DNA from 3 places in the Lysinibacillus sp. NPDC097162 genome. Region 2 is predicted to be linked to each of the others. Evidence: riboswitches for the same ligand, from Rfam matches in the RefSeq annotation. Region 2 holds a riboswitch; each other region holds the start of a gene.
The links. A riboswitch is a leader RNA that binds a small molecule or an ion and turns the genes downstream of it on or off. The one in region 2 is predicted to bind cobalamin.
Positions count from the first base shown of each region.

Region 1 (7,941 bases), 980 kb from region 2:
ATGATGGATATTTTGCTTGCGTTAGGTGCAAATGTTACTGGTCGACCTACGATTACATCCGATATGAAAGAGGATGTAAAAGCTATTCAAGAGATAGGTAACCCGCATGAACCATCATTTGAGCAGATTGCTGCATTGAATGCGGAAATACTTATTGTCCCACCAAGCTTCCAGCAATTCGCTACAACGGTGGAAGCTACAGGTACGAAAATTGTCTACTTGAACATGAATTCCGTAGATGATATTAAAAAAACGATTTCAAAGTATGGCGTGTTATTTAATAACACGGCAAAAGCAGATGAGTTAGTTGCACAAATAGATGAGAAGATTACAAAAGGCAGTTCAGAATCAACTTTAGATGCTTTAATCGTTTACGGAGCACCAGGTACATATTTAGCTGCACTTGATAATTCGTTATACGGAGATATTTTAAATAAGGCAGGTGGTAAAAATATCGCAGCCGATTTACCAGCGACAGATAAGTTTCCAACTTACGCAAATTTAAGTGTTGAGAAAATTGTTGAACGCAACCCAAAAGTAATTATGCTGATTACGCACGCGAATCCAGCGACAGTAAAAGAAGGATTTGAAAAACAATTGAAAGAAAATGCGGCATGGAAAAATTTAGATGCAGTAAAAAATAATCAGATTATCATTTTACCAGCAGAATTGTTTGACAATCCTGGCACACAGGTTGTAGAAGCCATTGACTATATGCGAGGAGTTTTAAAGACAGCAGAAGAAGCAGTGAAATAATTGTTTATAGCGGGGAAATGACGAATGATAGTAGAAGAGGAAAAATATGCACACCCTCTTGCTAAAAAACGAAGAATGGCTCTCATTATGTTACCGATCCTGTTGATTATAGTGAGTGTTGGTAGCCTTATGATCGGGCAAGTTTCGTTTTCGGTAAGTGAAGTGTTGAATGGAATTTTTAGTTCAGAAGATACGATGGCACGACGAATCGTGTGGGAAATCCGTATGCCCCGTATACTAACGGGTATAATTATAGGCGTTTGTTTGGCTATTGCAGGTTCGATTTTACAAGGTGTCATGCAAAATCCATTAGCTGACCCAGGGGTAATTGGAATTACTTCCGGCGCTGGAATTATGGCGGTGGCAGTAATGGTTGTTTTTCCTGGCTATATCATATATTTACCTATTGCAGCTTTTTTAGGTGCCTTTGTCGCCGCAATGATAGTGTATTCTTTATCGGTGAAAAAGGGTGGTACATCCCCAATGCGAATTATTTTAGTAGGGGTAGCCATTAATGCACTTTGTGGTGCAGGAACAAATGCACTTATGATTTTGTATAGCGATCGTGTACAATCTGTCCTGCCATGGTTGTCTGGTGGTTTGACAGGTGTTGGTTGGGTGCAATTTAAAATGATTATTTACTATGTTCTTGTAGCAATTGTATTATCCTTTTATGCAATTAAACATATTCGTATTATGCGTCTAGGAGATGAAATGGCAAGCCTTTTAGGGCACAATGTTGAACGAAGTCGATTCTTTTTAATTGCATTAAGTACGCTATTAGCAGGAATAGCAGTAAGTGTTGCCGGATTAATTGGGTTTGTCGGTTTGGTTGTACCGCATATTTTACGACTAATTATCGGTGGAGATCATAAATATTTACTACCTACTTCAGCTTTAGCTGGTGGCTTACTTGTTGTTTTCGCTGATACAATTGCGAGAACAGTATTTGATCCTATTGAGTTTCCTGTTGGCATTTTACTAGCATTTATTGGTGGGCCGTATTTCCTTTATTTAATTCATAGAAAGGGGAATTCCATTGCTACGAACTGAGCACATTCAATATCAACATGAGTTCACCAAGTTCAAGTTAGATGATATTACCTTGAAGATCAATGAAGGAGAAGTTGTTAGTTTAATAGGTCCAAATGGCTCGGGGAAATCAACATTATTACGTGTGATTTCACGTCTTTTAAAACCAAATAGTGGTACAGTATTTTTAGATGAACGAAACATTCATGAAATGAAGTCGAAAGAAGTGGCTAAAACACTAACGATGCTCCCGCAAATGAATAGTCATCAATTAGATTTAACAGTGCGCGAGTTAGTAGAGTTTGGGCGTCATCCGCATAGCGGAGGGAAGACGGTCCTGTCAAAAGAGGATAAAGAAATTGTCGATTGGGCGATTGATGTAACTGGATTGAAAGACTTGCAAAATCGTGTACTGCCTTCGATGTCTGGAGGTGAACGGCAACGTGCTTGGATTGCAATGACTGTAGCACAGCATCCTAAAGTGTTACTGCTAGATGAACCAACAACATATCTAGATATTGCACATCAATTAGAAGTGATGGAGCTTGTAAAAGAGTTAAATCATAAATACAATATGACCGTTATTATGGTGTTACATGATATTAACCAAGCTGCACAAAATAGTGAACGGCTGATTGTACTAAAGAAAGGAAAAATACATTACGACGATTCACCACATTGTGTATTATGTAAAGAAATGTTTCAAACAATTTTTGAAATTGATGCTGAAATTTATATGCAAGATGGAAATCCAATCTTTACCCCAGTAAAATTGTGCTCAAGTTCTTGCAAATGATGAAAGCTCATGTTTCGGGAAGAAATATGAAGCGACTACAACACCCATAAAAATTAACTTATTATAATGAAGAAAAGGAGATTTAAAATATGATTGGTATAATTTATTACGCTTATGGCGCACCGAAATCTTTAGACGATGTAACACCTTATTTTACACATATAATGAAAGGTAAAACACCACCACCTCATGTGATTGAAAACGTTACGGCACAATTTAAAAAATTAGGCGGTGTTGATCCATTAGCAGCAAATACGGGGCGTATTGCTAAAGGGCTGGAACATTCTTTACAGAATCGCTTAACACAGCCTGTAAAAGTATATAATGCATACAAACATACAGAACCTTATATTCCAGATGTTGTTGACACAATGCTTGAAGATGGTATTACAACCTTTATTACGCTACCTGTAAATCCGATTATGTCTACAGGTGCTGCAGCGTTTCATGATGAAGTTAGTACGTTATTAGCTTCTCATGACGTTAAGGTCATTCATGCGAAAAATTGGCATTTAAACGATGAATTACTTGCTGTATATAAAGATCGTGTTCAACGTGCATTTGAATGGATTCCAGTTGAAAAACGAGCACAGACGCATGTTTTATATACCGTCCATAGTCAACCAATTGATCCCGAAAAAAACGAAAACTATGTACGTCAGTTTGCCGAATTAGCCGAAGCCATTTCAAAAGCAGTTCAAATTGATAACTGGCATATTACATATCGAAGCGGTCATGGGAAAGGTGACTGGCTAGGTCCAAATGTAAAAGATAAAATTAATTCATTACAAGGCGAGGGTGCTCAAGGTATCGTCACTTGTGAGCTCCTTTCCCTTTCAGCGGATATTGAGTCCTATTTTGAAGTCGGATATGAATGTCATAGATTATGTGAGGAACTTCAAGTAGAATTTGCCCAATCGGAGTTTCCAGGTGATAGCTATGATACCATTCAAGCTTTAGCTGCCATTGTCGAGTCATTTATTCCAACAGCATCACAACTTCGTTCATAAGTGCAAACGGATTGAAGTGAAAGTAAACGATGCATCAATTTCACTCGAGGGGACCAAGTCTCCTCGAGTATGTAGTGTTAAGAAGATAATTATCGTGATTAAATAGTGCCCTACTGCGTGATTATGAGTACATGTCTTTGACACTCATCCATCACCCAAGTGGGCTTTTTCTTGTTTGCCATTAGCAATATGGACTGAATAAATATTTATGTTTTGGCATGAATATTAAAATAATTGTCGAAAAGTGTTGACTCATCGTGCTAATATCATGTAAAGTATTAATTGATATTGATAATCATTATCAATTAAATTATTTTAGGAGTGTTTAACAAATGCATTGGAAATACCCATTATCAGCTTTAGCAATTTCTGTGTTATTAGTTGGATGTAATCAGTCAGACAACGCACATAAAGCTACATCAAATGAAACAATGGAAACGACAGAAGAGACGATTATTAAGGACGAGCTAAATCGAGATGTAACAATCCCATTGAATCCTGATCGTGTTGTAGTAGGAGGTATTTTACCATATTTCTCTACTTGGTATATTGCCACTAATTCAACAAAAGAGATTGTTGGGATGCATCCAAACTCATATAATGCAGCTTCTCATTCCATCTTAAAAGATATTTCACCTGATGTATTAAAAGCAGATACCTCTTTTATTCAAAATGGGGAAGTGAATATTGAAGAATTGATGAAGGTTAATCCTGAAGTCTATTTTGAAATTGCTTCGGATGAAAAATCCATTAATAAATTAGAAGAAGCAGGGGTTCCGACAGTAGCACTGAAAGCAACAACAGATTCTGATGATCCATTAGAAATTTTGAACCGATGGTTAACATTAACTGGTGAAATTACAGGCACAACGGATCGACCTGACCAAATCATTCAAGAAGGTAAAAAGAATCAACAAGAAATAAATGAAAAACTAGCAAATGTACAAAAAGAAGATATGCCTAAAGTAATGATTCTTCAATACCATAACGATAAAGAAATATCGGTAGCAGGCTCGAATATGCATGGCAATCGATGGATTAAAGCTACGGGTGGTATCGATGTAGCAGAAAAGGATATTCAAGGCATTAAAGCAGTTAATATGGAACAAATATATAATTGGGATCCAGAAATTATCTACATTACGAACTTTACCGAAACACAGCCAATAGATTTAATCAATAACACGATTAGTGGACAAGATTGGAGTCAGATAAAAGCAGTAAAAAACAAACAAGTGTACAAAGTGCCACTTGGTATTTATCGCTGGTATCCACCGAATGGAGATGCACCCCTTATGTTAAAATGGATGGCGCAGCACAACCATCCAGAAATATTTGACTATAATATGACCGAAGAAATTCAAAATTACTACGCTAAATTCTACAATTATGAAGTAACAGAAGACCAAGTAAAAGACATTTTAAATCCATCTTCTGAAGCGGCAAAATATTAAGAGAATAGCAACTAAAAGTGTGTTACTTGCTTTAAGTGCACAATCTGTTCCACAATCGACTAGACTTCTAACAAAGACGATAAGAAGCCATCTGATGTTAATTTTTAATTAATGTCAGATGGCTTTTTCGGTTTAAAGGTTAGGTGATATTAAATAGAAGGAAAAACGGCTAAGGACATCTATAGCTGTATGATTATTTGTTTAAAGAAAAAAGAAAAATTCATATAGAAGGCTGTAGACAAGATTGTATGAGAGGCATTTTTAAGAAGAGATATCGGGAAAAAAACAATGGGTGCTAGAATAATGGGCATCTATGAAGATAATAGAATCAGTAAAGGTGTTTTTAAAACTTTTTTATACGGAATAGTGCTGAAAAAAGAAAAATAGTTCATTAATGATGGAAAATAGCTTTCCATTATTTGTTTTTTCTGAATTTTAGCTATATTGATTGTTTATAAGTCTCTATGTTAAGGTTGAAAGACAAATTGAATATGCTAAATTTTGGTGGTTTAAATGAATTTTTTCATTTGATTAAAAGGGAAGTTGGTGAGATTCCAACACTGTCCCGCAACTGTATTTAGGAGTTACATAACAATACCACTGTTTTGATTGTCAAAATGGGAAGGGGTTATTTAACGTTGATCATAAGTCAGGAGACCTGCCACTGAATAACGCATCAATTTACCTACGAGGATAGGGAGGTGTTAGCTACTGCATGATTTTTGTGAATTCAACTGTAAATTCACAGTTTTTTTGGGCTGTCATGCTTTTGTCGGTTAACAACTTCTAAAGGGGTAGAAGTTGTTTTTTTGTTGTTCTTTTGTGCACGAATGGTAACGCTTACAAGAATAATTAAACAAAGGGGCTGTCATTGATGGAGTTAACGTATTCACCAGGTCTTGATGGAATTATTGCTGCTGAAACAAAGCTATCATTTTTAGACACTATCGGGAGTCAAATTGTAATACGAGGCTATGACTTAATTGCGTTATCACAAAGGTATTCGTATTTAGACATTGTCCATTTATTGTTGCATGGAGAAATACCAACTACCGGGCAACAGGCTGATTTGCAGGATAGGTTGAAATCCTACTATCAGGTACCACAAGATATCTTTCAAATTTTTAAACTCTTGCCTAATGGAACACATGCAATGGATGGGTTAAGAACTGGAATCTCTGTTCTAGCAGGCTATGATCAGCACATCAATGATCGTTCGACTGAAATGAATTTGACGCGGGCTTATAGACTTTTAGGCGGTATGCCTAACATCGTCGCGAATAGCTATCGCGTCTTAAACGGCCAAGATGTGGTCAAGCCAGATAGCGAACTTTCTTATAGTGCCAATTTTTATTACATGATTACTGGCAGAAAACCAACGGCGTTAGAAGAGGAGATTTTTGATCAGTCGCTCGTGTTATATAGCGAACATGAGATGCCGAATTCAACGTTTACGGCTCGTGTTATCGCCTCTACGCAATCAGATTTGTATGGTGCCTTAACGGGAGCTGTCGCTTCATTGAAAGGGAATTTGCATGGTGGGGCAAATGAAGCAGTGATGTATATGCTGCTTGAAGCTAAAACAGTAGAAGGCTTTGAAAACTTACTAAAAAGTAAACTACAAAATAAAGAAAAAATTATGGGCTTTGGTCACCGTGTCTATATGAAAAAGATGGACCCAAGAGCACAAATAATGAAAGAGGCTTTGTATAAATTATGTTTGGAGCAAGGTGATGACCGTTTATATCACATGTGTGAAGCTGGCGAAAAAGTGATGGTACAGGAAAAAGGATTATATCCAAATTTAGATTATTATGCAGCACCAGTATACTACATGCTAGGCTTGCCTATTGAAATCTATACACCTATCTTTTTCGGTTCACGAACGATTGGCCTGTGTGCTCATGTGATTGAACAGCATGATAATAATCGATTATTTAGACCTCGTGTTCATTATATTGGCGAGCGTCATAACCTTGAAGAATTGTCGGTATAGTCAAGTATTAACAACTCGCCATAGAACTGATGGGTATTCTGACCAATGCCCATCAGTATACTAGTATATCAAATTCATGACTTGAAAGGAAGATATAGATGATTAAAACAAATGACATATCTAAGACAGATCAATTACTTACGGATATTGCTGATTATGTATTAAATACTACGATTACAAGTGAAGAAGCTTATGAAACGGCTCGCTATGTTTTATTAGATACTTTAGGTTGCGGCATTTTGGCCTTACAGTACCCAGAATGTACAAAACTCCTTGGACCAGTAGTTGCTGGCACTGTCGTTCCAAATGGTACACGTGTTCCAGGAACTTCTTATGTTCTCGATCCCGTAAGAGGGGCCTTCAATATAGGATGTATGATTCGCTGGTTAGATTACAATGACACATGGCTTGCTGCAGAATGGGGACATCCTTCTGATAATTTAGGTGGCATATTAGCAGTGGCAGATTATTTGAGTCGTACACGAATTGCCGAAGGGAAAGAGCCACTTAAAATCAAAGAAGTATTAGAAATGATGATAAAAGCCCATGAAATTCAAGGGATACTCGCATTGGAGAATAGTCTGAATCGTGTTGGATTGGATCATGTTTTATTTGTCAAAATTGCATCGACAGCGGTAGTTACCAAAGCATTAGGAGGAACTCGTGAAGAAATGATTAATGCTTTATCAAATGCTTGGATTGATAATTCAAGCTTACGAACATACCGCCATGCACCGAATACAGGCTCTAGAAAATCATGGGCAGCGGGAGATGCAACAAGTAGGGCAGTCCAACTAGCGATGATGGCTGTGAAAGGGGAAATGGGGTATGCGACAGCATTATCTGCGCCTGGCTGGGGCTTTCAAGATGTACTCTTCAATAAACAAGACTTAAAGC
Region 1 is NZ_JBIWDT010000001.1:603,298-611,238, forward strand. It holds gene ACIQXW_RS02890 (ABC transporter substrate-binding protein) at 1-756, shown strand, start outside; gene ACIQXW_RS02895 (FecCD family ABC transporter permease) at 781-1,809, shown strand; gene ACIQXW_RS02900 (ABC transporter ATP-binding protein) at 1,796-2,584, shown strand; gene ACIQXW_RS02905 (ferrochelatase) at 2,674-3,594, shown strand; gene ACIQXW_RS02910 (ABC transporter substrate-binding protein) at 3,927-5,048, shown strand; cobalamin riboswitch at 5,537-5,728, shown strand; gene mmgD (citrate synthase) at 5,923-7,044, shown strand; gene prpD (2-methylcitrate dehydratase) at 7,143-7,941, shown strand, end outside.
Region 1: it holds a riboswitch for cobalamin, as region 2 does, so the genes downstream of both, mmgD (citrate synthase) here and ACIQXW_RS07920 (hypothetical protein) in region 2, are expected to answer to the same signal.

Region 2 (7,941 bases):
ATAGACGACCCATTGCGTACAGATTATGTCCAGAGCCACATTGCTGAATGGCTAGCTGAACGTGATGAACAACTACTCGATGCCTATTTGACAGAAACTCTCGATGCACAAACATGCCTATTACAGTTGCAAAAGTTGATTAAACAAGAGCAAACATTTCCTTGCTTTACTGGTGCGGCATTAAAGGATATTGGAATAAAAGAATTTTTATCACAGCTCCCTCTACTTACGGAGACTCGATTCGACCATCAAGCACCATTTCAAGGTGAGGTATTTAAAATTCGCCATGATGGAACTCAACGGTTAACGTTTATCAAAGCATTGCAAGGAACTTTACATACACGCCAAGACTTTACATTTGGTGATGTGACTGAAAAAATAACTGAAATTCGTTTATATAATGGCAGCCGTTTTGACACAACACAAGAAGTGCAAGCAGGAGAAATTTTCGCGGTTAAAGGGCTTAGTCTAGCAAAAGTCGGTGATATTTTAGGTAGTACAATACCTCCTCAGCCATATGAGCTTGTGCCTACGTTACAAGCTAAAGTACAGTATGATGGACAACAGCATATAAAAGAAGTTTTACAAGTATTCCGTTTACTTGAAGCGGAGGAACCATCGTTACGAGTCGTTTGGCATGAGAAATTCCAAGAAATCCATGTACATATTATGGGGGTTATTCAACTTGAAGTACTTGCTGAAGTGTTAAAAAATCGCTTTTCACTTTCTGTTACTTTTGGTGAGCCAAAAATCTTATATATGGAATCAATCGTAACAACTGTAACAGGATACGGTCATTTCGAGCCTTTAAAACATTATGCTGAGGTACACCTGTTAATGGAGCCTAATATTCGTGGAACTGGTAACACTTTTGTTAACGCTTGTCATGCTGATGATTTATCAGTTGGAAACCAACGACTAATTGAAAAACATCTATTTGAACGAGAGCATCACGGTGTTTTAACAGGCTCCCCAGTGACAGATGTATGCTTCACCCTTTTGACAGGACGTGCTCATATCAAGCATACAGAGGGTGGCGATTTTCGCGAAGCAACTTTCCGTGCACTTCGACAAGGGCTGGAGCAAGCCGAAAATATATTGCTTGAACCATATTATCGCTTTAAATTGAAAGCATCGAATGATTTTATCGGTCGTATGATGAACGATATCCAGCAAGCAGATGGTACTTTTGATGACCCTCTATTAACAGAGGAACAAGTAACATTAACAGGACGAGTTCCTGTTGCAACATTTATGCATTATAGTACTACTTTCGCTGCTTATACAAACGGCAAAGGGTCAATTTCGTTACAATTTGATGGCTATGATAAATGCCATAATAGTGAAGAAATAATTGCACAAATCAATTACAATAAACAGGCAGATCCCGACTATACATCATCAAGTATTTTTTGTGCGAAAGGAAAGGGCTATTCAGTTCCTTGGTATGAGGCAAAAGAAGCCATGCATTGCTTGTAATTATCCGAGAAACCGCACTTTCCAAAGCATAACAGCGATTGGGGAAGGTTTATCGGTTATTTAGCAAGTTTTATTGGCGATTTGAATGGTTTTATCGGCGATTCAGCGACTTTTATCGGCGATTTTAAAGGTTTTATCGGCGATTCAGCCAGTTTTTATGGCGATTTCAAAAGTTATCCATAAAAAATGACAGAAGGCATCGAGAACATCTCGATGCCTTTTATATTAATCCTATAAAGCTTTTTTCGCTTTCGCAACAAAGTTATTCGCTGATTCCACAATTACGTAACCATTACTATTCGAAAAATCAACAAGAACCGAACCTGGTTTACTCTTTAAAATTTGTAATTGCTCAATTAATTGGAGCAATAATTGATGACCATTGCCTCTTGGATGCCAATTTAAATGATAGTCATTTAATTCTTTAACACTTTGAAGAAATTGAGCGTATTCACACTCTACATACTTTATTAAATGTACTATTTTATTACTATCTTGATTTGTATGAACGACTAACGACAACTCTTCTAAATAGGTGTGATAGAAACGCATAACCATCGAGCATAGTAAATCATTGACTCTTGCAGCACTTAAGATGGGCTTTGGCTCTAAATCAAGCCTATCTAAATTTGGTTTAGCTCGAATCGAATCAATACGTGTTATTAAATGATACGGCTCACCATTTACCTCATATACGATTGGATTTGTTGGCATGTACATCATAAAGGCATTCTTTTTTGTTTTCAGCTCATCCGCTACACTTGCTTTAGCAAAAAGGCACCCTTCATACACCTCATTTTGAATCCAAATGATGCCTTTGTTATAGAAAATTTGATTAAATAAACGTTCGTTCCGAATAAGTCCTGTTGCTAAAAACTGATCAACAAGTGCTTCAATGACCATTCTCGTTTTTGGCTGCTTGGCAACTTCAATGCGCGGCAGTTTACAAATCTTCATATCTCCATATTGCTTTTCCTGTGTTGTACAAACATGAATTTTCGTCATACGTGCACCTCTTTTCGTACATATTTTCAAAACAAATGTTTAGATTACATAAAAAGACGGATTTCCTGCTAAATAAGAGGAAATCCGTCATCCGGCTAATCATTATCATTCATCAAGTAACATCAAACATTGCACCAATGGGAGAGATTTGGCTCGATGCCGTATCCCTTTATATCCTTTGGTTTTTATCGTTTGACGTACTGTGACGAACAGAACATTCTGTTTTGTCAACATGCCACCTCCTATTCCTCGTAGGTTATTGGTGTGTACTTGTAACAGGCAGGTCTCCTGACTTATGGTCATCGCTTCTTTTCACCTTCCCATCATTTGACAGTGGTATTTGAAAAGACGCTCACATTTACAGTTGCGGGACAGTGTCGGACTTGCACCGACTTCCCTTTTCAGTAAATTGCACGCAATTTACACCTATTACTACACGCTATTCAGTTTTAATAAAATGTATAGTATCGCTAGTATACTATTAAATCACATTGTAAAGTAATGGAATTTCAATGTCAATGAACAGTACAAGGTATCTATTTGGACTTACAGATTAATATAGTTTTGAGTACATTCGTAAAAAGGATATTTTTCCATCCAGATCAAAGCTAATTATTTTCAAATATCATTCACTTTCCATCGCTTGAAATAGCTTTTGAGCATAGCTATCGGTGAAATTAAATGCACCTTGTTCCTTGTACTGTTCATCGACAATTTCGCCAGCTTTCATTACATAAATCCGTTCACTTAAATATGAAACTGCTTTTAAATCATGAGAAATAAATAAAATAGCCATGTTTCTTTCTTTATTTAACGAAATTAATAAATCGATAATTTCCCGCTGAATTAGACGATCTAGGCTAGAAACAATTTCATCACATACTATTAATTTTGGTTCAACTAGAATAGAGCGTAATAAATTTACTCTTTGCTTCTCCCCACCACTAAGTTCAGAGGGTAGAGATTGTAATACATCGTTTGATAACTTGACCTTCTCGAGCATCGTTTGTAAATAGGTGTCCGTCACGAATTTCTGATGCTGCAATGGCTCCCTTAATAGTTCCTTAACCGTCCACATAGGGTTTAAAGCATTACTAGCATTTTGGAATATAATTTGGCACTTTTCATAAAAGGACTTCCGATTGTTCTTTGTGATTTGTTGATTTTGAAAAATTACGGTCCCTTTATCAGGTGATTCTAGCTGCATAATGACTTTGGCTAAAGTACTTTTACCGCTTCCACTTTCTCCTACAAGTCCGACGATTTCGCCTTCTCCTACAGTAAGGTTTATATTTGCTAACACTTGCTGTCCTGTTCGATAGCTTTTATTTACGTTTTCTACCCGAAGCAACTAAAACGCCTCCTAAAAATGATTTGTGACAAGCCGTTTTGTATACGGATGTTTTGGTTGCTCAAAAATTTCTGTCGCTTGCCCCTTCTCGACAATCTCTCCATTTTTCATCACAACAATCGTATCCGCTAGTGAAACTGCAACCCCTAAATCATGAGTAATCAATATAATAGTTGTTCCCAGTTGAGCATGTAGATTTTTTAGTAATGTAATAAAGTGTTGTTGATGCAACATATCTAGTGCAGAAGTTGGTTCATCAGCTATCAAAATGTCTGGCTTATTATACAATGCACAGGCAAGCATACAACGTTGCAGCATACCCCCTGACAACTCAAATGGATAGCAATCTAATACATCTTCGGTCAAATTTAATTCCTTTAAGATAGCGGTCATTTTTGGCAGAAACATTGCTTTCTCCTCACCCATTCGTAAGGCAGTAAACATATACAATTGTTGTTTCATTTTTTGGGTAGGAGAAAAGCTATTTGTAGCATCTTGAAAAATAGTAAAGATATGCTTTGTCCGTAACAGTAACCTATCTTTTTTTGACATCGCCATTATATTTTTCCCATTAAAGTACACTGCCCCTGTCGTCTCAGCTTGTGGCGGGAGCATTCCTAAAATAGCTGATACGGTTGTGCTTTTCCCACTCCCACTTTCACCAATAACTGCTGTAATTTGGCCTTTTGGCACAGTTAACGAGATATTGTGGATGAGATTTTTATCGTTCACTCGAACAGTTAAATTGTCGATTTTAAACATGTGATCGTTCTCCCCCTTGTTTGAAAGTGCTCCCGATTGCTTGCACACATAATATCGTCACAAAAATCATAAACCCAGGAAAAAGGCCGATCCACCAAGCACCAACGAGTAAATCATTTTGCGCTGTGTACAGCATCGTCCCCCATGACGGGATGGCTGGCGGCACACCGATGCCTAAAAAGCTTAAAGACACTTCGGTAAAAATCGCACCAGCAAAATTAAATATCGTCACGACAAAGATGGCTGGCAAACTATTACGTAATAAATGACTAAATAATATTTTCCACAATGGGGTACGGAACATTTTAGCCATTTGAACAAATTCCATTTCCTTTAAACGAATAAACTCTGAGCGCACGATTCGAGCTGTGACAAACCAGCCTGTGAATCCGATAATCATGGCCATTCGCCAAACACTTCCTTGCATAATTGCTTGCAGGGCAAGCACAATGACCAAGGATGGAATCGTTAAAAATGCCTCCAAAATGCGCATCATTATTACATCGACGGCACCACCAACAAAACCGCTTATACCACCGTAAATAATGCCTACAATGCTAGAAATTACGACTGACACAATGGCGATGAAAAGTGTCACTTTTCCCCCAACAAGTATTCGTGATAAAACATCTCTGCCTAGCTGATCTGTACCGAGTAAATGTGTAAGATTAGGTGCTTCATAAATCTGATTCATATCCATTGCATTTGGTTCAAAAGGTGCCAACAGTGAGGAGAAGATGGTTGTTCCTAAAATTATGCAAAGAAGTGCAAGCCAAAATAGTGGCATCTTCCGTCGTTTTCTCATACTATTTTCCCTCTTCTCAATCTAGGGTTGATGCAAATCATTAAAACGTCGATTACAAATAAGCAAATGACCACCACAACACCAATAATCAGAATGGCTCCCATAAGTACTGGGAAATCCTTTACCATCACTGATTTCACTAGCAGTGATCCTAAACCTGACCAGCCAAAGAGTGTTTCAACTACTATGGAACCACCAAAGAATGAAGGAATCGTCACACCAATATAATTGATATACGGAATAACAGAATTCCGTAGTATGAGGTTTCTTATTTGTCGGTCTGGTACTCCATTTGCACGCGCAACTTGGACATAATAACTACGATTCTCTGCCTTAACACTATCCTGTAAAAAACGTGCGAATATGCCCACATGAGAAATTACTAAAACGATTAAAGGGAGCACAATATGGTTTAAGCGATCAAGCCAACCTCCATTGCCACGCACATCATTCATACCTGAAGAAGGAAACCAACCAAGCTGTAGCGAAAATATTATAATACAGACAATACCTAGCCAAAATGGAGGAATCGCAGAACTTGCAATACTAAAGATGGATAATCCTCGATCCAATAAAGAACCTTCTTTCATTCCTGCCCGTAATCCTAGCCAAGTAGAGACAATTGTAACGATGAATAACGTGAGTGCCACCAGCTGTAATGTGTTGGGTAAACGTTCTAATAAAATCGTTATTACTGGTCTACCTTCTTTTGCAGAATAGCCTAAATTCCCTTTTACCGCTTCACCTAGCCAAGTGCCATATTGAAGAAGGACTGGCCTATCTAAGCCAAACGCTTTTTCAATTCGTTCTTGCTCAGCTACTGTTAATGTTTGAGCATTGCCTCCATAATAAGCCGCCGCCGGATTGCCAGGTGCAGCATGCATAATGAAAAAAGAGAGGAAGCTCACGATAATGAGGACAATTGTCCCCATTATCACTCGCTTCCCGATCCACTTAGCGATCATTCCATTTCCACTCCTCGACATTCCATAAGAAGCCGGCGCCGTGATGACCTAAAATACGCTCTTTAACACCACTAATATTTTTATTAATGCCATAAACAGCATCAACATAGGCAAAATAAGCGAACGGTGGATCTTCTGCTAGCTCCTCTTGTAATGCCTTATAGACTTCCTTGCGTTTTTCAGGATCGACAGTTGTTCTTCCTTCTTCTAGCAAAGCATCTACTTTCGCATTTGCATAGCTACCATAATTGTAGCCAGCACTTGTTACGCTAGATTCGTCAGAATAGAATAAACTGTACGTATGGTGGTCGGCATCATATGGACTTCCCCAACCAACCATAAACGCTTGTGTTTCTTCAATAACGATATTGCTCCAATCAAGTGCTGCTACTTCAACATCTGCCCCAATTTCTTTATAGCCTTGCGCGACATAATTGGCCATATTGACACGAACTGTATCTGTAATCGGTGCCGTAATAGTAAAGGCGAGTTTGTTACCGTCTTTATAGCGGAATCCATCATCTGCTAATATCCAGCCTGATTTTTCTAATAATTCATTTGCTTTTTCAACATCAAAAGTATAATGTTCAATATTTTCGTTTACATAGGCATGCTTTTGTAGCGGCGAATATGCTTCTGTACCATAACCATGTAAAATACCTTTGACGATGCCAGCTCGATCTGTACCGTAGCTTACCGCTTTTCGAACATTGACATCCTTCCAAAGTGGATACTTCATATTAAATAACACGCCACGATAATCTGCTGATTCAACTTCATACATTTTTAACTGCTCTACTTTTGAAAGTTCTTCAACCTGATTCGGATCAAGTAAGGCAATATCTACCTCACCGGATTTTAGTTGTAATGCACGAACATTACTATCAGGAATAAATTTAAAAATGACTTTTTCAATGGATGCTTTTGTTCCGAAGAAAGATGGATATGCTTTAAGCGTTAAGCTTGTCCCTTTATCCCATTGCTCCACCATATAAGGTCCAGCTCCAATAGGTTCTTGGTTAAACGTAGCCGTTCTCATCTCTTGACCTTCAAAGACATGCTTCGGCAAAATTGGCACTGTTAACTTATCTAACATCGGCGTAAATGGTTCATCCAATTCGATTGTCATCGTTGTGTCATTTACTTTTTGCATCGCTTTAACATGGATAAAATCTGACTTTAAATAAGACCCATTCGCATCATCAAGAATACTGTTAATAGTAAACATTACATCATCTACTGTTAACACTTGCCCATCATGAAATGTCACATCATCACGAATCATGATCGTATAAGTTAACAGGTCATCCGATATGTCAACGCTTTTGGCAATATCATATACTGGTACATTATGTTCATCAAAACGCATAAGACCTCTAAAAAGTAATGCATCTAAATTCGTTTCCTCTAAAATTGGATTTAACCCTGCAAATTCGGATTCAGATGCATAAATAAGCTCATTTGCTTTTGAAGAGGAAGCAGCGGATGGCTGTTTTTCCTCGCCTTGATTAGACTCATTACTACAGCCAGCAAGACTAAGTATGAATAATAAAATAAATACTGAAAACTTTTTC
Region 2 is NZ_JBIWDT010000001.1:1,582,453-1,590,393, forward strand. It holds gene ACIQXW_RS07915 (GTP-binding protein) at 1-1,479, shown strand, start outside; gene ACIQXW_RS07920 (hypothetical protein) at 1,711-2,484, opposite strand; cobalamin riboswitch at 2,746-2,929, opposite strand; gene ACIQXW_RS07925 (ABC transporter ATP-binding protein) at 3,110-3,835, opposite strand; gene ACIQXW_RS07930 (ATP-binding cassette domain-containing protein) at 3,848-4,597, opposite strand; gene ACIQXW_RS07935 (ABC transporter permease) at 4,590-5,402, opposite strand; gene ACIQXW_RS07940 (ABC transporter permease) at 5,399-6,367, opposite strand; gene ACIQXW_RS07945 (ABC transporter substrate-binding protein) at 6,357-7,941, opposite strand, start outside.

Region 3 (7,941 bases), 490 kb from region 2:
GGCAGGAAAAAGATAGCCGTTATTGGAACGATTACCGATTTAGGATCGTGGGGTTATGTCATCCATGAGCAAGCAGGAGAGTTAATCAATCGTATTGGTGTAGATGTGCTTATTACAATAGGAGAGCACGCCCGAATTATGGCTGATCATGCAGTGAAACTAGGATTTAGTGACCCTGTTTATACTTTTAAAAATAGTACACTCGTCTATAAGTTATTACATGAAATAGTAGATGAAAATACAATTGTCCTGATAAAGGGAGATATGTATAGTAAACAAATTTCCGATTTGGCAGCAGATTTAAAAATAAAAAAATCATTTAGAGATACAAGGTAATGATGGATGCAATGGCAACAGGATAAATACTGTGTCACATGAGATCATTTAATAATATTGTATAGTAATCTACTAGAAAGGAGCGCTCTGAATAAAAGATAATGTAAATCAACAAATAATAGTCGTTGCTAGAAATAGTGAAGGATACGCTCCTTTACCCAAACTTCTAGCTATCAATTTTCATACTATAATGAGAGGGGGGACGGAGTTAACGTGCAAAATATAAGTGTGACTGTGATTAGAAAGTTACTACAAGGGGTTTTAGTAAGCGGTTCTGAGCACTGGTTTGTCAAACATGCTATATATTATAACCGCCATGATTTGACACAGAAAAATACACTAATGTTCATTAATAAAAGTGAGTCAATTAATTGGAAGGAAATCGACCATAAGGGGCCATCCCTCGTCATTTCAGATAAACCTTTAAGTGAACTTAAAAACGCACTCGAGAATACAACCGTTATTCAAGTAAAAAGTACTTTGCAGGCATACTGGAAGTTTATTGAATACTATAGAGGCCTTTTTGATATACCAGTTGTCGCATTAACCGGAACATGTGGAAAAACAACAACAAAAGAAATGATTAAACATATTGCAAGTAAAGATTGGAATGTTCAGGCATCAGTTAGTAGCAAAAATGAGCCTCGCCAATCTTTACCGTATTTAACAGGCATCGATAAAACAACGAAAGCAGCTGTATTTGAGCTAGGTCTGGGGAATACAGGTAACATTAAACATCAATGTATGATCTACAAACCGACAATTGGAATTATTACCAATATTGGTGTGCATCATTTAGATGGGTGTAAAAATCTTGAAGGCTATATAAAAGCGAAATCTGAAATTTTAGAAGGGTTGTCGGAGGATGGCACGTTAATCATCAATGGTGATGATGAAAATACAAAAAAAGTACCTTTGCATAAGTTTAAAGGGAAAATTATCACTATTGGCGTTCAGCAACATGCAGATTACAAAGCTTCTAACATTGAATTTACGAACAACGGCATGAAATTTATCCTGCAAGTATCTAATGAAAAGTATACTATCTTTGTACCTGGTTACGGAGAACATCAAGTGTATAATGCGCTAGCGGCTATCGCAGCTATAAAGGAGATGGGAGTGTCTATCCAAACTGCAATCTCGCGTTTAAAAACATTTAAACCGATGGCAAGGCACCTAGAATTTTCAACTGGTCTCGGTGAAAGTACCATTATAGATGATACATGGACGAATAACCCAACATCGGTTGAAGCTGCTTTAAAGGTTTTAGATACGATAGGAAAAGATAAAAAAATAATCCTTATATTAGGTGATATAAAGCGATTGGGTCTTTTCGAAGAAAAGTATCATCGTGAGATTGGTTCTATGGTGGCACAGAGAGATGTTCAAATGCTTATTACGATTGGAAAAAGAGCTGAAGATATAGCAGCTCAAGCAAAAAAAGATGGAACAACTGCTGAAGTTCATATATTTAAAGATGTCACAGGTGTACTAGAAATACTTAAACCAAAACTTGATAAAGATACTATTGTATTAATAAAGGGCCCTATGTCTAGTCGATCCATGATTGAATTTGCTAATCAATTAAAGGAAAAATAGCCTTTTGTAAGGCCGTACTAGCGACTACTCATCAGTAGTTACTTTATGCGAAAGAATCCTTATGTTGTAAGGTTCCGCTTATTATATCAAAAACATAGCATACAAAGCGTGGTAATTACACTGCTTGTATGCTATGTTTTATTATTTTTATAGAGTGAAGATAATACGTCGTGCTGTCAAATAGCAGCTGATTATCTTAAAATACGCGTTTTGCTGTTAAATAATGCTCTTTATAGTAATCAACAAAGAGTACTCTAGTAGTAACACCATTTGAAGTTGGAACGATGATACGCTGATCTCCAGCATAGATACCTACAAGGGAAGGGTTTTTTGACCCTTTTACACTATTAAAGAACACTAAGTCGCCCTTTTTTAAATTGGCACGTGATACCGTAGTTCCTTTAGCCATTTGTTCTTTTAGAGTTGTTGCGCCAAGTTTTACACCGCTCTTACGATAAACATATTCAACGAAACCAGGGGCTGTAAATTGTAAGCTTTGTTCTTTATTTAATGAGCTTATTGTTACTTTATTTTTATAAGTAAATGCATTTTCAACAACTGTATCGCCTTTCGTCGCAGGGTTAGCCGATAGTAATGTTGGTAATACTCTTCGTGCAGATACGTAGTTGTCAGTGTAATAAGGCTTACTACTCATATCCGAAATGACGATATTTTGCTTGGAATCAGCCATATGAATAATTTTGTTATTTCCAATGTACATACCTACATGATCGGGGTCTGTGCCCGTTTTTTTACTTTTAAAGAATACTAAGTCGCCTTTTTGCAATTGGCTTTTAGGAACAAATGTCCCTTGCTGGATCATATAATTTTCATTATAAGTCCCAATATCTACTCCATTCTGTTCAAAAATATACATAATAAATGAAGCACAAGAAAACTTGTAAGGATATGTAGACTTGTAAACTGAATTACTATATGTAGCCTTACCAATTAAACTTTTTCCTGTTTGAATAAGTTGCTCAGCCTTTGCTGCGACAGCTTTGTCATTATGTTGTGCATTTGTCGTTGCAGCCTCAACTTTGATTGGTTCAATGGATGCTTGAACGATTCCGAATGAGCTAAATCCAATCGATAATGCTAGTGTAGTTTTTAAAAATTGTTTTTTCATGCTGTTTTTACCTCCTGTAAGCGAGCAGTAAATTCATATCTGTTTGCTTGCTGTTGCAATAATCGTAGCATGAAAAAGTAGGGGTTCTGTGAGGTAAATGTTTCCACAGGAAGCCGCACTTTATGTAAAAACCTTGATATATAAGGCTTTATCGCTTGAATTTACAGTTTCATTACAAATGTTTCAGTTTGATAAATAGTGCATACAAAAAACGCTAGTAACTATGCATTGTTACTCCTAGAAACAATGCTAGGCAATGTGCTAATAGAGAAATAAAATAAGGGTAAGGAATGATATAAAAATAACTTTATGAGTCGAAGAGTACTTATAAAAGCACGTAGGTATAGGAATTTTTTTCGATGGCAGAGAATTTAAACAAAGAGGTTCAACACTTTAAACTGTAAATAAAAAAGCTGCCATTGAAGGCTGCTTTTTAAAAATTTAAATCGGCTGAATAATTTCTACTCGATTACCAAAAGGGTCTCTAAATTCAAAGCGCTCAAAATTAGGAATTGGAACAGAATCAAGGATTTCGATATGATGCTCTGTTAATACTTTTTTCCAATATGCTACATCCTCTACTTGATAGGCAATATGCGCTTTCGTTGTTAGTCGATCAAAGCCGTCTTCTGTGCCAACATGTACTTCGTGATGACCAACTTGTAGCCAAAATCCACCACGCCCTTTAAGAGATTGTGGTTTCTCTATTTCTTTGAGCCCTAACACATGGCAATAAAAAACTTTCCCTTGCTCCTCGGTACCTTTTGGAATCGTTAATTGTACGTGATGTAATCCGATAATCATAGTAATCCTCCTCACTCATTCTTCATATAACTATATATTTCTACAAATTACTTAAAATACCTTTTCTGATTAGTAGATTGTTTTATTATTATGTTGTCAATTAGTCTTTAAAAATTACTCAAAGTGTAACTTTGTACAGAAAAACTACTATATCTTCACAAAAGTTATACTTTTCAGAAAAATATATGTTATAGTAGGAAACATAATTGAATATTGTGTAAGAGTTGGTGCCAAATGAAAGTTTGGCTTAAAAGGGAAGTCGGTGTAAATCCGACGCTGTCCCGCAACTGTAAATCGGAGCAAATCACATATGCCACTGGGGAACTGGGAAGGCTGTGAGGCGTGTTGATGAGAAGCCAGGAGACCTGCCAATGTCTAGTACACACCAAATAACCTACGTGGAAATAGGTGGTGAGATGTGACCGAATCGGCACTGTGCGACTAACGAATATATACGATAATTAATATATTATCGTATCGCCTCGTCATAGCTAATTTAGATAGACAATAACTACCATTTTCCTAAAAAGGAAGATGGTTTTTTTATTTTAAACCAGAGGAGAGAAGGAATATGACGTATACAACGACTGTAATAGGCTACCCATACATAGGGGAAGACCGTGAATGGAAAAAGGCATTAGAGGCATTTTGGAGAAATGATCTTACAGAAGAAGATTTCTTACAAAAAATTAAAGAAATTCGTCTTGCACGTATCGACAAGCAGCTTCGTAGCGGTATAGATATTGTCACAGTTGGGGATTTCACACTATATGACAGAATGCTTGATACAGCGATGATGTTTGGCTTAGTGCCAAAGCGCTTCGGCTGGCAAGGTGGAAAGATTGACTTACAAACGTATTTCGCGGTAGCACGTGGAAATAAAGAAGCTGTTGCGAGTGAAATGACAAAATGGTTTAATACAAATTATCATTACATTGTCCCTGAATATGAAGGTCAAGCTCTGCAACTAACAGACAATAAAATACTTGCAGATTTCCTTGAGGTTAAAGAAGTATATGGCATTACTGCAAAGCCAACGCTAATCGGGCCATATACATTTTGCAAGCTAACAAAAGGTTACGATAAAGTAACACAAGTTGCGTTTATTTTAGCACTACTACCACTGTATGCGCAGATTATTCAAGAGCTAGTAACAGCGGGTGCTGACTGGATTCAATTAGAGGAGCCTGCATTAGTCACATCATTAGATGAGGCAGAGGTAAAACTTGTGCAAGAAATATATACACAATTAGCAGCCGCTGTACCAGAGGCTAATATTATGTTACAAACCTATTTTGAATCGTTATCAGCTTATAACACACTAATTGAACTCCCTGTACAAGGATTTGGCTTAGATTTTGTTCATGGCTATACGAAAAATATGGAGGCGCTACGTCAATTTGGCTTTCCACATGATAAAGTATTGGCGATAGGAATTGTTAATGGACGAGATATTTGGAGGGCAAATTTAGCAGAGGTAAGTACAACAGTTAGGGCAATTAAACAGCTGACTAGTGCACAAGAGCTGTGGGTTCAATCGTCATGTAGCTTACAGCATGTGCCGATTTCGACCGCACTTGAAACAAAATTAGAGCCTGTCTTAAAAAATGCGCTTGCATTTGCTGATGAAAAATTAGCAGAAATATCAGAGGTGGCTAAGTATTTAAAAGAAAAAAATCATACGTCCAATCATACTATCTCTGAGAGCATGAAGGCAATTGAAGCATTAAAAAAACACCCCGTACGAAATAATCAGGCTGTTCAACAAGAAGTACAAACGGTGTCGACAGAGGATTTTGAACGTCAAAATGATTTTAATGCGCGTCAGATTATACAACAACGTTCACTGCAGCTACCACTATTTCCAACGACTACGATTGGTAGCTTCCCTCAATCTGATGAAGTGAAGCGCACACGTAATGCATGGCGTAAAAAACAGCTTTCAGATGAAGCATATGCTGACTTTGTCGCACAAGAAACGAAACGATGGATTGCCATTCAAGAAGATTTAGATATTGATGTACTCGTGCATGGTGAATTCGAGCGTACGGATATGGTGGAATACTTTGGTGAAAAGCTAACAGGCTTCGCTTTTACAGAAAAAGCTTGGGTCGTTTCGTACGGCTCTCGTTGTGTAAAACCACCGATTATTTACGGTGATGTTGCATGGGAAGCGCCGATGACAGTGAAAGAAACTGTCTATGCACAAAGTTTAACAAATCGATATGTGAAAGGGATGTTAACAGGTCCTGTTACGATTTTGAACTGGTCATTTGTACGTGACGATATCGCTCGAAAAGATGTGACCTATCAAATTGCACTTGCACTAAGGAAAGAGGTTGAAGCATTAGAAGCGGCTGGCATTTCTATTATTCAAGTCGATGAACCTGCATTGCGTGAAGGCTTGCCTTTACGCAAAGAACATTGGGGCGCATATTTAGATTGGACAGTGAATGCTTTTAAGCTCGCTACGGCTAGTGTAAAGGATGAAACACAAATTCATACACATATGTGTTACTGTGAGTTCAATGATTTTATTGAACCAATTAGTGCATTGGATGCCGACGTTATATCTATAGAGACGTCACGCAGTCATGGAGAGCTAATTGCATCACTGCAAATAAACCCATATAAAAAAGGGATTGGATTAGGTGTTTATGATATTCATAGTCCTCGTGTGCCGAGCGAACAAGAAATGTTAAGTATCATGCAGGATAGCCTACAAGTATTATCGACAAATCAATTTTGGATCAATCCAGATTGTGGTTTGAAAACGAGAAAAGAACCTGAAACAGTTGCAGCGCTCGCTCATATGGTTGCTGCTGCCAAAACATTACGTCAACAAGTACAGCAATCCACCTATTGATTGTAAATAAAAAAATATAGGAATAGAAAACGTTGAGTTACTAAATCCCCTGAGAGACGAAAATGCTCAGGGGGTTTTGTCTGTATATAGGACAGGACGGTCTTGTTTAGAAAATTAATTAAAAGTAATCTTAGTATGTTAACTGAAAATTTTAAAATGAATCAGCAAAATCAATGTTGTAAAGATAAGGATTATAAATGACCATTCGGCAATAAATCACTTTACGAAGTTTTGAATGTTTTTACGGATATATGCAAGGTTTGTAGTACACTAATAAGGTTTACTTCAGTAAAATAAGGTATATTATATTTGGTGAATAGATTCTTCTTTAATGATAAGAAAAGTAGGTGAACAAAGTGGGGAAATATCAATTGGATACTAAAGGTAAGGTAGCTGTGGCAAAGTATCATGAAAAAAACAAGCCTGCCAAATTTGATAAAAAGCAGCAAATTGAAAAAATACGTGCAGAGTATTTAAAAAAGAAGCAAGATCAAACAGAAAAATAATAGAAATGAAAACATAGGGATACTTAATCTATTATAGGTAAACGGCGCTTGAAGTCTTTTCGAAAAAGGATTAAAGTTTTATTCTATAAACTAAAACCTATAGTAGGGATATCGTCAAAAAATGCGGATTTACAACATTCAGAAATATGTATAACCCTCGATAGTGCAACATCGTTCCAAATACAACGAAAGCATTGCTATGACTGAATTTTGGAGAATGTGCATAAAAACTTCTATAAATAATGTTCCCAAGTAAAGCCACGAAACGTTGATGGTACAACATTCGTGGCTTTTTCATGTGCTCCAAACTTTCATCGGGGAACGTTATTTTGTATAAGTATTTCTGTAGATAATAAATTAAAATTAATCATATGTAATAAAGTCTGATAATTTGTAATAAAGTCCAATAATTAGTAAAAAAGGTGTGATACAATTGCATTGACAAGATGGGTAATGAAACTTCAACTAATGGGCCATTGAATTGAATACCATCTACACAAGACCTTCGATCCAACAAAGACTTCAGATAAAGAAAACATGGTGATCTCAAATCATTTCGTGTTATGAAACAGGATGAAAACAATAAAAAGTTTAAAGGAGAGAAATAAAAATGAGTGTAGAAATTTATAATGGAGAACGTTCTGAAGAAAGTATTCAATTTGAAAAATGGATAACTTTGCAAGGTAATAAAAAAAGTTTTT
Region 3 is NZ_JBIWDT010000001.1:1,089,931-1,097,871, forward strand. It holds gene ACIQXW_RS05310 (Mur ligase family protein) at 1-336, shown strand, start outside; gene ACIQXW_RS05315 (UDP-N-acetylmuramoyl-tripeptide--D-alanyl-D-alanine ligase) at 550-1,935, shown strand; gene ACIQXW_RS05320 (C40 family peptidase) at 2,132-3,064, opposite strand; gene ACIQXW_RS05325 (VOC family protein) at 3,506-3,868, opposite strand; cobalamin riboswitch at 4,077-4,255, shown strand; gene metE (5-methyltetrahydropteroyltriglutamate--homocysteine S-methyltransferase) at 4,440-6,734, shown strand; gene ACIQXW_RS05335 (hypothetical protein) at 7,091-7,240, shown strand; gene ACIQXW_RS05340 (alpha/beta hydrolase fold domain-containing protein) at 7,851-7,941, shown strand, end outside.
Region 3: it holds a riboswitch for cobalamin, as region 2 does, so the genes downstream of both, metE (5-methyltetrahydropteroyltriglutamate--homocysteine S-methyltransferase) here and ACIQXW_RS07920 (hypothetical protein) in region 2, are expected to answer to the same signal.